DNA from 2 places in the Streptomyces sp. ADMS genome. Region 2 is predicted to be linked to the other one. Evidence: riboswitches for the same ligand, from Rfam matches in the RefSeq annotation. Region 2 holds a riboswitch; the other holds the start of a gene.

Region 1 (7,078 bases), on a different contig from region 2:
CCTGACCGTTGTCAGCGACACCGGCGCGTACGCGATCGGCTGGCGTTTCGGCAAACACAAGCTCGCTCCGCGCATCAGCCCCGGCAAGACCCGCGAGGGCCTGTTCGGTGCGATCACGTTCGCGATGGTGGCGGGTGCGCTGCTGATGGAGTTCGTGATCGACGACGGCACCTGGTGGCAGGGCCTGCTGCTGGGCCTCGCGGTCGCGGCCAGCGCCACACTCGGCGACCTCGGCGAGTCCATGATCAAGCGCGACCTGGGCATCAAGGACATGGGCACCCTGCTGCCGGGCCATGGCGGAATCATGGACCGGCTGGATTCGCTCCTTCCCACGGCTCCTGTCGTGTGGTTGCTGTTCGTGGCCTTCGTGGGCTGAGGTCGGTCGGAATGTTCCAGTACGGTCCGGGTTTCCTGTGAAACGCCCACGTCGGGCCGAAACCACTCCTTTCGAACCTAAGATCGACTTCAGCGCGGTCGAGGTGTCCGGAAGAGGTGGCGTGCATGTGGGGGCGTAGTCGGACCAGACGCCAGCGGCAGGCCGAGGGGCTGGCAGCTGTCGAGGGGCCTGTCGAAGCGGCCGACACGGCCCATCAGGCCCTGCTGGAGCTGCGCCGGGCGGTGCGGGGCGAGCTGGCGCGGATCGAAGCGATGCTTGACCAGGGCGACGGCCTGCCCTCGCACACCATCCGCGAGCAGACGACCGGCGCGGTGAGCGTCTTCGCCGACCTGGACGGCGTGTCCCAGCACTACGACGAGGTCCGTACCGCCACGGTCGAGGCGGCCGAGCACGGCGTCGAGGTGGCCCTGCCCTGGCTGGAGGCGCTCGCGGAGCAGGTCAGGTCGATGACCGAGCTGGGGGAGACGTTCGCCGGAGTCGGAGAGTCCCTCGCCTATCTCCGCCAGCGCACCGAACGGCTGCGCGCGGATCTGGTCCCGCTGCGTCAGGGAGTCCACGCGGCCATGCGTGCCGCCCAGGACGAACTTGCCTGTGCCCAGGGCGCCGACGACTGGCACGGCTGGCAGGCGGGCCTCACCGCCCTGAACGACCGGCTGACCGAACTGGACGGGGGCCGCGTCACACCGACGGCCCGGCGCAAGGTCAGCGACCACTACCGCGAGCTGGAGCGGGAGGTGGCGCAGCTGCGGGGGGTGATGGCTGCGGCGCCGCGGTGAGTAGGTCGGAATCCCCTGATGACCTGGCCTTTTGTGGGTGCGCTGGACGTTGCCCACAGGGCGGCGAGGGGCTGTCCGGATGTCTGCGACACTGGTACAGCCATGCCTAAGCCCGGAGAACTCACATTCGTCGCCCCGCGCGGAGCCCAGAAGCCGCCGCGGCATCTTGCCGATCTCACGCCCGCCGAGCGTAAAGAGGCCGTTGCTGCGATCGGTGAGAAGCCGTTTCGTGCCAAGCAGCTCTCGCAGCACTACTTCGCGCGGTTCGCGCACGATCCGGCCGAGTGGACGGACATCCCGGCCGCTTCGCGCGGAAAGCTCCAGGAGGCGCTGCTTCCGGAGCTGATGACGGTCGTGCGTCATCTGTCGACCGACCAGGACACCACCCGCAAGACGCTGTGGCGGATGGTCGACGGGACGCTCGTCGAGTCGGTGCTCATGCGGTACCCGGACCGGGTGACCATGTGCATCAGTTCGCAGGCGGGGTGCGGGATGAACTGCCCGTTCTGTGCGACCGGGCAGGCCGGGCTCGACCGGAACCTGTCCACCGCCGAGATCGTGCACCAGATTGTCGACGGCATGCGCGCGCTGCGGGACGGGGAGATTCCCGGTGGGCCCGCGCGGCTCTCCAACATCGTGTTCATGGGTATGGGTGAGCCCCTCGCCAACTACAAGCGTGTCGTCGGTGCCATCCGTGCGCTGACCGACCCCGAGCCGGACGGCGTCGGGCTGTCGCAGCGTGGGATCACCGTCTCGACCGTCGGGCTGGTGCCGGCCATTCACCGGTTCTCCGACGAGGGCTTCAAGTGCCGGCTCGCCATCTCCCTGCACGCGCCCGACGACGAGCTGCGCGACACCCTCGTGCCCGTCAACACCCGGTGGAAGGTGCGCGAGGTCCTGGACGCAGGGTGGGAGTACGCGGCCAGGTCGGGGCGTCGGCTGTCCATCGAGTACGCGCTGATCCGGGACATCAACGACCAGGCCTGGCGCGGTGACCGGCTCGGGCGGCTACTCAGGGGCAAGCCCGTGCACGTCAACCTGATTCCGCTGAACCCGACTCCGGGGTCCAAGTGGACCGCTTCGCGGCCCGAGGACGAGAAGGCGTTCGTCGAGGCCATCGCCGCGCACGGGGTGCCCGTCACGGTCCGGGACACCCGCGGGCAGGAGATCGACGGGGCGTGCGGGCAGCTGGCTGCCACCGAGCGGTAGGCTTATGCCGTACATACACATCTTCATATTCCGACAGGGGAGCGCCACAGCGCTGAGAGTGCGGGACAGACCGCAGACCCTCTGAACCTCGCCCAGGTCATTCTGGGTAGGAAGTTCGGTCATCACTCAAGCTGTTGCGCCCTGCCCGGGAACCCTCCATGGGTCCCGGGCAGGGCCGCGTCTCTTCCTGGTCATCCCAGGAGGAAGAATCCATTGAGCATCAGTAAGCAGGTCGTGGCCCTGGCCGTCGGGCTCGGGCTTGTCACGCTGTCCGCGTGCGGGTCCGAGGACGGCGGCAGCGGTTCGGCGGCGGACTCCAAGACCGTCACCCTCATCAGTCACGACTCGTGGGCCGTCTCGAAGAGCGTCCTGGCCGCCTTCGAGAAGCAGTCCGGGTACACCGTCAGGGTCCTCAAGGACGGCGACGCCGGGCAGGCCGTCAACAAGGCGATCCTGACCAAGAGCAACCCGCAGGGCGATGTCTTCTTCGGTGTCGACAACACCCTGCTCTCCCGCGCGCTCGACAACGGGCTGTTCCAGCCGTACGAGGTGAAGGACGCCGGCGCGATCCTGCCCGCCTACCGGGCCGACGAGGCAAAGCACCGGGTCACCCCGATCGACACCGGCGACATCTGCGTCAACTACGACAAGGCCTGGTTCAGCGAGCACAAGCTGACGCCACCCGAGTCCTTCGATGATCTGGTCAAGCCCGCCTACAAGGACCTGCTCGTCACGGAGAACGCGTCCACCTCCTCTCCGGGACTCGGGTTCCTGCTCGGCAGCGCCGCGAAGTACGGCGACGACGGCTGGACGGGCTACTGGACGAAGCTCAAGGCCAACGGTGTGAAGGTCGTCGACGGTTGGGAGCAGGCGTACAACGAGGAGTTCTCCGGGTCGGCCGGCGGCAAGAAGGCCAAGGGGGACCGGCCGCTCGTCGTCTCCTACGCCTCCTCGCCGCCCGCCGAGGTGATCTTCGCCGAGCCGAAGCCGGCCACCGCTCCGACCGGGGTCGCCACTGGTACCTGCTTCCGGCAGGTCGAGTACGCCGGGCTGCTCAGCAACGCCAAGAACAGCGAGGGCGGCAAGGCACTGCTCGACTTCCTCGTCGGCAAGACCTTCCAGGAGGACATGCCGCTCAACATGTTCGTGTACCCCGTGCGGGAGGGCGCCCAGGTGCCCGCCGAGTTCACCGCGTTCGGGCCGCAGGCCAAGAACCCCGAGACCATGGCCCCCGCGAAGATCGCCGAACACCGTGACCAGTGGGTCAAGTCGTGGACCTCGCTCGTACTGAAGTAACGGAGCTAACGGAACCGACGGAAGTGAGCGAAGTGGCCTCTGTGGCTGCGCGCCGGAGGGGCGCCGCTCTGCGCGGTGCCCTGCTGGTTCTGCCCGTCGCCTTCTTCGCGCTCTTCTTCGCCTACCCCGTCGCCGCGATCGTCGCGCGCGGCCTTCACGTCGACGGGGTCTGGCGGCTGGGCCGGGTCGGGGACGTGCTGGGGGACTCCGGTATCCGGCACGTCCTCTGGTTCACCACCTGGCAGGCGCTCGCATCGACCGTGCTCACGCTGCTGGTCGCGCTCCCCGGCGCGTATGTCTTCGCGCGCTTCGATTTCAGGGGCAAGCAGATGCTGCGGGCCGTGGTGACCGTGCCGTTCGTGCTGCCGACCGTCGTCGTCGGTACGGCGTTCCTGGCGCTGGTCGGTCGGGGCGGGCTGCTCGACGAGTTGTGGGGCATACGGCTGGACACGACCGTGTGGGCCATCCTGCTCGCGCACGTCTTCTTCAACTACGCCGTCGTGGTGCGGACGGTCGGCGGGCTCTGGGCACAGCTCGACCCGCGTCAGGAGGAGGTCGCGCGGGTGCTCGGCGCGTCGAGGCTCGCGGCCTGGCGGCGGGTCACTCTCCCCGCCCTCGGGCCCGCTGTCGCCGCCGCCGCGCTCATGGTCTTCCTCTTCACCTTCACCTCCTTCGGGGTGGTGCAGATCCTCGGCGGACCGACCTTCTCCACTCTCGAAGTGGAGATCTACCGGCAGACGTCGGAGATCTTCGACCTCGGTACGGCCGCCGTGCTGACGGTTCTGCAGTTCGTGGCGGTGGGCGCGATCCTCGCCGTGCACGCCGGGACGGTACGGCGGCGGGAGAGCGCGCTGCGGCTCGTGGCGCCGGAGACGACCGCACGCCGGCCGCGCGGCCGGGGCCAGTGGGCACTGCTCGGCGGGGTGCTGACGAGCATCGCCGTACTGTTGGTGCTGCCGCTGGCCGTGCTCGTGCAGCGGTCGTTCGCGACGCCCGGCGGTGCGGGCCTCGGCTACTACAAGGCGCTCACCAGCGACGAGTCCGGCATCTTCCTGGTGGCGCCGATCGCCGCCATCGGGAACTCGCTCCAGTACGCCGTCGCCGCCACCGGCATCGCCGTTGTCGTGGGGTCGCTGGCCGCCGTGGCGCTCACCCGGCGCGATGCCGGGCGGATCGTACGGGGGTTCGACGCGCTGTTGATGGTGCCGCTGGGGGTGTCGGCGGTGACCGTCGGGTTCGGGTTCCTCATCGCACTCGACGAGCCGCCGCTCGATCTGCGCAGCAGCTGGATCCTCGTACCGCTCGCGCAGGCGCTGGTCGGGGTGCCGTTCGTGGTACGGACCATGCTGCCGGTGCTGCGGGCCGTGGACGGACGGCTGCGGGAGGCGGCGGCCGTGCTCGGGGCCTCGCCCTGGCGGGTCTGGCGCGAGGTCGATCTGCCGATCGTGCGGCGGGCGCTGCTGATCGCGGCCGGGTTCGCGTTCGCCGTGTCGTTGGGCGAGTTCGGGGCGACCGTGTTCATCGCCCGGCCCGACAACCCGACCCTGCCGGTCGCCGTGGCCCGTTTGCTGGGGCGCCCCGGTGACCTCAACTACGGCCAGGCGATGGCCCTTTCGACGATCTTGATGGTGGTGTGCGCGGTGGCCCTGCTCGTGCTGGAGCGGCTTCGGACCGACCGGACGGGGGAGTTCTGACCATGCTCGGTCTCGAAGGAGCGACCGTACGGTTCGGGGCGCGGACCGTGCTCGACGACGTCGGCCTCGATGTGGCCGAGCACGAGATCGTGTGCGTGCTCGGACCCAGCGGCAGCGGAAAATCGACGCTGCTGCGGGCAGTCGCCGGACTCCAGCCCCTCGACGCGGGGCGGGTGCTGCTCGACGGCCGGGACCTCGGCGGGGTGCCCGCACACAAGCGCGAGGTCGGCCTGATGTTCCAGGACCACCAGCTGTTCCCTCAGCGGGACGTCGGCGGCAACGTCGCCTTCGGGCTGCGTATGCACCAGGTACCCAAGGCGCAACAGGACATACGTGTAAGGGAGTTGCTGGAACTGGTCGGGCTGCCGGGGGCCACCGGACGTGCTGTCGCCGCGCTCTCCGGGGGGGAACAGCAGCGCGTCGCGCTCGCCCGCGCCCTCGCGCCCCGCCCCCGGCTGCTGATGCTCGACGAACCGCTCGGCCAGCTGGACCGCTCGCTGCGTGAGCGACTCGTCGTCGAACTCCGGGAACTCTTCGGCCGGTTGGGCACCACCGTGCTCGCCGTCACCCACGACCAGAGCGAGGCATTCGCCCTCGCCGACCGGGTGATCGTGATGCGAGACGGGCGAATCGCCCAGTCCGGTACGCCACTTGAGGTCTGGCAGCGGCCCGCCGACGAGTTCGTGGCACGCTTCCTCGGCTTCGACAACGTCGTCGAGGCGACGGTGAGCGGGCAGGTCGCGGACACCCCCTGGGGCAAGGCGCCGGTCCCCGAGGGCGCCCCCCAGGGGTCGCGCACGCTGCTCGTACGGCCCGCCGGTGTGCGCCTCGTGCCCGCCGCCGAGGGCCTGCGCTGCACCGTGGCCGCGCGCACCTTCCGGGGTACGCATGTCGCCGTACAGCTCCAGCCCGAGGGCGCGCCCCGACTGGAGGCCGCGTGCGCGCTGCGTGAGGCGCCGGAGCCGGGGGACGAGGTCGGGGTGGCCTTCGACGCGGCCGAAGTTGTCGTGCTCGGGTGATGGGCCCGACCATAGGGTGCGGGCATGACGACACTCGCCCATGACCGCTACTGCGATGAGATCGCCCATCAGGTAGGACAGTTGAGGGCTGTCGTGACCTCCGGCGCCGATCTGTCCGCGACCGTGCCGACCTGCCCGGACTGGACCCTGGAGCAGCTCGTGCGGCACGCCGGGGGTGCGCTGCGCTGGGCGGAGCTGCTGGTGCGGACGCGGGCCGAGGAGAACGTCGACGAAAACGAGGTACCGCTGAGCGGCGGCCCGGAGACGACGGGCGACCCGGCCGCGCTGGACGCCTGGCTCGCCGAGACCGGTGAGCTGCTGGTGGGCACCCTCCGTGAGGCAGGGCCCGACGCGAAGGTGTGGACATGGGGCTGGGAGCGGAGCTCCGGGTTCTGGGCGCGCCGGATGGCCCACGAGATCACCGTCCACCGCGCGGACGCGACGCTCACCGCCGGCATGCCGTACGAGGTCGCGGCCGACATCGCCGCCGACGCGATCGACGAGTGGCTGCAGATCGTCGAGTTCGCGCAGCGGACCGATCCGCACGACGCGGCGAAGGAGCTGCGCGGGCCGGGCCGCAGCATCCATCTGCACGCCACGGACACCGCCGCCGAGTGGCTCGTCCAGCTCACCGAGGACGGTGTCGTGTGGCGTCGCGGTCATGAGAAGGCGACGGTCGCCCTGCGT
Region 2 (7,078 bases):
TCGTCGGGGAGGGGCTGCGGCTCGTAGACGGCCGCGCTCTCCGCCGCCGTGGGCCGGACGGAGCGGGCCGGAGTGAAGACGTCGTCCCGGTCGTATTCGCGGTCGAAGTCGTCGCCCTGCCGGTACGTTCCGGCACCGGTGTCGTAGGCGTCGCTGCCGGCACCGTCGGCAGAGTTGTTACCGGGTCCTCCGTACGCGCCCTCGGGCGTCTCCAGGTCGGAGACCTCCAGCGTCGGGTCCTGGTGTTCCGCCTCGCCGCGGCGGCCCTTCTTGCCGAGGCCCGCGAGGAAGCCCGAGCGGCCTGCGACCGCCCAGCCGGCCGAGAAGCCGCTGCGGAACGAGAGTGTGACGTATGTCTGCCCGACCGCGAAGGCCGCGGCGCCCAGGCCGATGACCACCACCGACGGGATGAGCACGCCGAGGACCACGCCGAGGAAGCCGCCGAAGGCCAGCAGCCGCCAGCGCAGCCGCGCCTTGTACTGCAGCAGAACCTCTCCGAGTAGCCACAGCGCGACGATGCCAAACGCGATGTAGAGGACCGTCCAGCCCATGTACGCCCCTCTCCCAGTGGCCGCTACGCAGTGTGTCGTACGCCCGTGCGGCCGGTCTAGGCCCGCTGTGGGTGGTGCAGACCCAGGTTCTCGTAGATTTCCAGCGACGCCGTGGAGTTGTTCAGCGTAATGAAGTGCAGTCCGGGGATTCCCTCGGCCAGCAGTCGCGCGCAGAACTCCGTGGCGAACTCGATGCCAATGGAGCGTACAGCCGCCGCGTCGTCTTTGGCTGTGAGGATCCGCTCTTTCAGGGCGGAGGGGATGGCCGCGTTACTGAGCTGCGGCAACCGCTCCAGCATCCGCACGCTGGTCACGGGCATGACCTCGGGGATGACCGGCGTAGGGCAGCCCGCCGCCGCGACCGCGTCCCGCAGCCGCAGATACGACTCCGGGTGGAAGAACATCTGCGTGATCGCGTAGTCGGCGCCGGCGCGGCACTTGTCGACGAAGTGCGTGACGTCCGCGTCCCAGTCCGGGGAGCGCGGGTGCGTCTCGGGGAAGGCCGCGACACCTACGCAGAAGTCACCCGACTCCTTGATGAGACGCACGAGTTCGGCGGCGTACGTCAGACCGCTCGGGTGCGGTACCCACTCGGCCATCGGATCGCCGGGCGGGTCGCCGCGCACGGCCAGGATGTTGCGGATGCCCGCGTCGGCGTACTGGCCGATGATGTTGCGCAGTTCGGCGATGGAGTGGTTGACCGCAGTGAGGTGGGCGACCGGGGTGAGCGTCGTGTCGGAGACGATCTGCTGGGTCTCCTTGACCGTGCCCGCCCGGGTCGACCCGCCGGCGCCGTACGTCACGGACACGAAGTCCGGCGCGACCGCCTCGACCCTCCTGAGCGCGTTCCACAGGTTCCGCTCGCCCTTGGGAGTCTTCGGCGCCGAGAACTCGAAGGAGTACGTGGTCTTGCCGGACGCGAGCATGTCACGCACAGTCCGTGCGCGGTCAGTCCTGGTGGACGCGGTTCCGAAAGCCATACCCGCAGGTTAGCCAGGGGGCGTCGGTCCCCCAACCGGATGGCGGAAATTTGCCCGGATTGTCGACTTGTTGTCCACGCCTCGGACACCTGGAGCTCAGGGATCTCCCGTCACCCGGTCACAGGGAACGCAGCCGCTTGGCGAACTCCGTCGCCGCCGCGCCCGGGTCGCCCGCCTCCGTGATCGCCCGTACGACCACGACCCGGCGGGCGCCGGCCGCCAGCACCTCGTCCAGGTTGCCGAGGTCTACACCGCCGATGGCGAACCAGGGGCGCTCGGTGGCGAGCCCGGCCGTGTACCGGACCAGGTCGAGGCCGGGGGCGTGGCGGCCCGGCTTGGTCGGGGTCGGCCAGCAGGGGCCGGTGCAGAAGTAGTCCACGCCCTCCTGGACGGCGGCTGCCGCGGCCTCGGACTCGGCGTGGGTGGAGCGGCCCATGAGTACGTCCGGGCCGAGGACCGCGCGGGCCGCCGGGACGGGCAGGTCGCCCTGGCCGAGATGCAGCACGTCGGCACGGGCGGCGTGGGCGACGTCCGCGCGGTCGTTCACCGCGAGGAGCTTGCCGTGCCGGGCGCAGGCGTCGGCGAAGACCTGGAGGTGGTCCAGTTCCTCGGCTGCCTCCATGCCCTTGTCCCGGAGTTGCACGATGTCGACCCCGCCGGCCAGCACGGTGTCCAGGAACTCGGCGAGGTCGCCCTGTCGTCGGCGGGCGTCCGTGCAGAGGTAGACCCGGGCGTCGGCGAGCCGGGCGCGGGCTGCGCCGGCGCCTGCGGTCTCCCCGGGCACTATCTCGGTCGTCTCGGGCATACGTGGGTCCCCCCATGGGCGCGCCCCGGGGTGTCTCCCCCGGGCGCGCCCCTGTGTGGCGGTGTGCGGCCCGCGAACCGCACGCCGAACGGCTTGTCGGATCAGACGGCGAGCGCCTGGGCGCGGCGCTTCACCTCCGTGCCGCGATTCTCGCTGAGGGCCTGCGCGGGGGTGCCGGGCAGGCTCGGGTCGGGAGTGAAGAGCCACTCCAGCATCTCTTCGTCGGAGTAGCCGTCGTCCCTCAGGAGCGTCAAGGTGCCGGTGAGGCCCTTGACGACCTTCTGCTCGACCCCGTCGATAAAGGCGGCGGGGACGTGCAGCGCACGGTTCTCACCACGGCGTACGGCGATCAGCTGGCCTTCCCTGACCAGCTGCCGGACGCGTGTCACCTCGACATCGAGCACTTCGGCGATGTCGGGGAGGGTGAGCCAGGCGGGGACGAGAGCATCGATCTTTGCGTCAATCTCGGTCACGGGACAAGCGTGCCATCCCGCACTGACAGTCGGAAGCCGGGCCCCTCCGACCTGCGCCGTCACAGTGGCGTCGAGGCCGCGTCGAGCCGGGCCGCGCTAGGCCGTGGCCGCTTTCAGGGGCCGGGACGGGTCCGTCAGCGCCCTGGCGTCCATCAGGGTTCCCGCCTCGACCAGGCGGCGCCCCTGGGCCAGGTCGCGGGGGCGGCCCACGGCCAGCAGGGCGACCAGGCGGCCCTCCCGCAGCCAGCAGACCGTCCAGGCGGGGCCCGACGGGTCGCCGCGCCACAGGGTGGTGTCGGCGACCCCGTGGTGGCCGATGTACTGGACGAAGCGGCCGAACTGCTCCGACCAGAAGTACGGGACCGGGTCGTAGACCGCCGGGGACTCCCCGACGATGTTCGCGGCGACCGTACGGGGTCCCTGGAGGGCGTTGTCCCAGTGGTGGACCAGAAGGCGCCGGCCATACCTTCCCGAAGGGAAGGAGGCGCAGTCGCCGACCGCGTAGACGTCCGCAGCGGAGGTGCGCAGGTGGTCGTCGGCGACGACCTCCCGGTGGTCACCCAGGGCGATCCCCGAGCCCGAGAGCCAGGCCGTGGCCGGGCGGGCCCCGATGCCGACGACGACGGCGCCCGCGGGCAGCCGCGAGCCGTCGTCGAGCACCACCGCGCCGGGCTCGACGCGTGCCACGCGCGCGTGGGTGCGCAAAGTGGCGCCGCTGCCGGCGTACCAGGCGGCCATCGGCGCGGCCACATCGGCGGGCAGGGCGCCCGCGAGAGGCCGGTCGGCGGCCTCCACGACGGTGACCGCACAGCCGGCCTCGCGCGCGGCGGTGGCGAACTCGGCGCCGATCCAGCCGGCCCCGACGACCACGATGTCGTGCTGGCGTGCCAGCACGGGCCGCAGCCGCTCGGCGTCGTCGAGGGTGCGCAACAGATGCACACCGGGTACGCCCTCGGTGCCCGGCAGGCGGATCGGTTCGGCACCGGTCGCGAGGACCAGGACGTCGTACGGGACGGGCCCCTCGGCGGTGCCCAGCTCGTGCCGGCCGGTGTCGACGCCCAGCACCTCGCGCCCGAGCTGCACCTCGATGCCGAGGGCCTCGAAGTCGACGTCGAAGGCGGAGTCCTCCGCCTTGCCGAGCAGAACGGCCTTGGACAGCGGCGGACGGTCGTACGGCTGATGGGGTTCGGCGCCGATCAGTGTGACGGAACCGGTGAAACCCTGCTCCCGGAGGGCGACCGCGGTCTGTACCCCGGCCATGCCCGCGCCCACGACGACCGCGCGCCGGGGCTGCGACAGCCCCTGCGCGCCCTGTGCCTGCGTCTGCTCACTCACCCGATCACCATAGACAACTGACAGATTGTCAGTCAGTGGGCGCGGTCCGTGATCTCCTCCACATCCGCCGGCTCGACCTGTGCGACCTGCTCGACCAGGCTCGTCCCGCTGCCCGGCTGCGACTCCCACTCCCAGGTCTCCGCCAACCGCAGCCGCCCGTCCGGCAGTTCGGTCACCTCGGACACACAGTGGCCCGCGGACGTCGTGCCGTCGTGCTTCAGCTGCACGTACCGGAAGTCGAGACGGTCACCTTCCCGCGTACCCACGAGACGGCCGCGTACGACGTCGCCGCCCGCGTACTCCGCCCAGATCTCGCCGTCCTTCTCGTGGTACGCGAACCTGGTGCGCGTCCCCACCTGGCCTGGGGCCTGGTCAGCGACCGGGGCGAGGACGAGACCGTCGAGCGAGCGGGGCATGGGCGAAGGCTCCCTTACATGCGGGTTGCTCTGCGAGCTAGGCTGACCAGCGTAAGCACGCGGGAGCCCGGACGCACCGGGCTGAGAGGGAGGCTGGCGGCCTCCGACCGTACGAACCTGATCCGGGTCATGCCGGCGAAGGGAGGGGCTGGACGCCCATGTCGCGTACGCACACGTCGGACGTCGTTGTCGTCGGAGGCGGGATCATCGGGCTCGTGACGGCCTGGCGGGCCGCACAGCGGGGGTTGGCCACGACCGTCGTGGATCCCGCGCCGGGCGGCGGGGCCGCACAGGTTGCCGCCGGGATGCTGGCCGCCGTCACGGAGCTGCACCACGGGGAGCAGACCCTGCTGGGGCTGAACCTGGAATCGGCCCGCCGCTACCCGGACTTCGTGGCCGAACTCACCGAACTGACCGGCCACGACCTCGGCTACCGCCGCTGCGGCACACTCGCCGTCGCGCTCGACGCCGACGATCGCGCCGAGCTGCGCGAACTGCACGCCCTGCAACAGCGATCGGGCCTGGAATCGGAGTGGCTGTCGGGGCGCGAATGCCGGCGCCTGGAACCGATGCTCGCGCCGGGCGTGCGCGGGGGGCTGCGGGTGGACGGCGACCACCAGATCGATCCGCGGCGGCTCGCCGGGGCGCTGGTGGCCGCGTGCGAGCGGGCCGGGACGGTGCTGCGCCGGACGTGGGCCGAGCGGCTCGTCGTACGGCGTGGGCGGGCCGTGGCGGTCACGGACTCGGAGGGCGACGAACTGGCCGCCGGGTCGATCGTGCTGGCCGGCGGCAGTCTCAGCGGGCGGCTCGCGGGCGTCCCCGAGGCCGTGCTGCCGCCCGTACGGCCAGTGAAGGGCCAGGTGCTGCGGCTGACCGTGCCGAAACGGTACGCGCCGTTCCTGAGCCGGACCGTGCGGGCCGTGGTGCGCGGCAGCCAGGTCTATCTGGTGCCGCGCGCGAACGGTGAGCTGGTCGTGGGTGCCACGAGTGAGGAGTTGGGCTGGGACACGACGGTCACGGCGGGCGGCGTGTACGAGTTGCTGCGCGACGCCCACGAGCTCGTCCCCGGGATCACCGAACTGCCGCTCACGGAGACCCGGGCGGGGCTGCGGCCCGGGTCTCCCGACAACGCGCCACTGCTCGGCCCGACCGGGCTGGAGGGGCTGCTGCTGGCCACGGGCCACTACCGCAACGGTGTGCTGCTGACCCCGGTCACGGGTGACGTGCTGGCGCACACGCTGGCCACCGGTGAACTGCCGGACGAGGCCCGGGCCTTCACCCCCCGGCGGTTCGACCCCGTGCGCATGGAGCAGTTCGTATGAGCCGTCACGTGAACATCCTGGTCAACGGCCGGCAGCGTGCGGTCTCCCCGGGTACCGCGCTCGACGCTCTGGTGAAGTCCCTCACCTCGGCACCCTCCGGTGTGGCCGCCGCACTCAACGAAACCGTCGTCCCGCGCGCGCGTTGGTCGTCGACCCCCCTCTCCGAGGGAGACCGCGTCGAAGTCCTCACCGCCGTCCAAGGAGGCTGAGCCATGGCCGACGATCCCTTTGTCCTCGGTGGTACGACCTTCACGTCCCGGCTGATCATGGGTACGGGGGGTGCGCCCAGCCTCGACGTGCTGGAACGGGCGCTGGTGGCCTCCGGCACGGAGCTGACGACGGTCGCGATGCGGCGCGTCGATCCCTCGGTACACGGGTCGGTGCTGTCGGTGCTGGAGCGGCTCGGTATCCGGGTGCTGCCCAACACCGCGGGGTGCTTCACCGCCGGGGAGGCCGTGCTGACGGCCCGGCTGGCCCGGGAGGCGCTCGGTACGGACGTGGTGAAGCTGGAGGTCATCGCCGACGAGCGGACCCTGCTGCCGGATCCGATCGAGTTGCTGGACGCGGCGGAGGTGCTGGTGGAGGACGGGTTCACGGTGCTGCCGTACACCAGCGACGATCCGGTCCTCGCGCGGAAGCTGGAGGACGTCGGGTGCGCCGCGATCATGCCGCTCGGGTCGCCCATCGGGTCGGGGCTGGGGATTCGCAACCCGCACAACTTCCAGCTGATCGTGGAGCACGCGCGTGTGCCGGTGATTCTGGACGCGGGGGCGGGGACGGCGTCGGATGCGGCGCTGGCGATGGAACTGGGGTGTGCGGGGGTGATGCTGGCGTCGGCGGTGACCCGGGCCCAGGAGCCCGTGCTGATGGCGGAGGGGATGCGGTACGCGGTTTCGGCGGGGCGGTTGGCCTACCGGGCCGGGCGGATTCCCCGGCGGCACCTCGCTTCGGCCTCGTCTCCTGTCGCCGGGGTCGCCCGGTTGGATCCTGAGCGGCCTGCTTTTCAGGCGCCCTGAAGGCGCCTGGCCTCTGGTCTCGCACCCGCGCACCACTCGTTGCCGGTCCGTTTACCAGCGGAGCTCTCCTGTGGGGCTTTCTCACCATCGGCGCTTGTCCGTTGCGATCTGCGTCACAGGTCGGCTGCAGTACCGCTGCTTTCCTGTGCTTTCCTGGCCGAAACCGCGGCCTTGTCAGCG

What was found. Region 2 has a riboswitch for thiamine pyrophosphate ahead of thiO (glycine oxidase ThiO). Riboswitches for the same ligand answer to the same signal wherever they lie in the genome.
Region 1: linked by a shared signal. The riboswitch ahead of RB628_RS03500 (thiamine ABC transporter substrate-binding protein) and the one ahead of thiO (glycine oxidase ThiO) in region 2 are both predicted to bind thiamine pyrophosphate.

Annotation. Positions count from the first base shown of each region.
Region 1 is NZ_JAVFVX010000005.1:60,953-68,030, reverse strand. It holds gene RB628_RS03515 (phosphatidate cytidylyltransferase) at 1-376, shown strand, start outside; gene RB628_RS03510 (hypothetical protein) at 502-1,173, shown strand; gene rlmN (23S rRNA (adenine(2503)-C(2))-methyltransferase RlmN) at 1,276-2,382, shown strand; TPP riboswitch at 2,408-2,513, shown strand; gene RB628_RS03500 (thiamine ABC transporter substrate-binding protein) at 2,596-3,678, shown strand; gene RB628_RS03495 (ABC transporter permease) at 3,702-5,372, shown strand; gene RB628_RS03490 (ABC transporter ATP-binding protein) at 5,375-6,391, shown strand; gene RB628_RS03485 (maleylpyruvate isomerase N-terminal domain-containing protein) at 6,416-7,078, shown strand, end outside.
Region 2 is NZ_JAVFVX010000031.1:7,973-15,050, forward strand. It holds gene RB628_RS15925 (hypothetical protein) at 1-551, opposite strand, end outside; gene metF (methylenetetrahydrofolate reductase [NAD(P)H]) at 608-1,531, opposite strand; gene thiE (thiamine phosphate synthase) at 1,650-2,336, opposite strand; gene RB628_RS15940 (Rv2175c family DNA-binding protein) at 2,438-2,809, opposite strand; gene RB628_RS15945 (FAD-dependent oxidoreductase) at 2,906-4,144, opposite strand; gene RB628_RS15950 (hypothetical protein) at 4,177-4,560, opposite strand; TPP riboswitch at 4,610-4,722, shown strand; gene thiO (glycine oxidase ThiO) at 4,719-5,882, shown strand; gene thiS (sulfur carrier protein ThiS) at 5,891-6,091, shown strand; gene RB628_RS15965 (thiazole synthase) at 6,095-6,898, shown strand.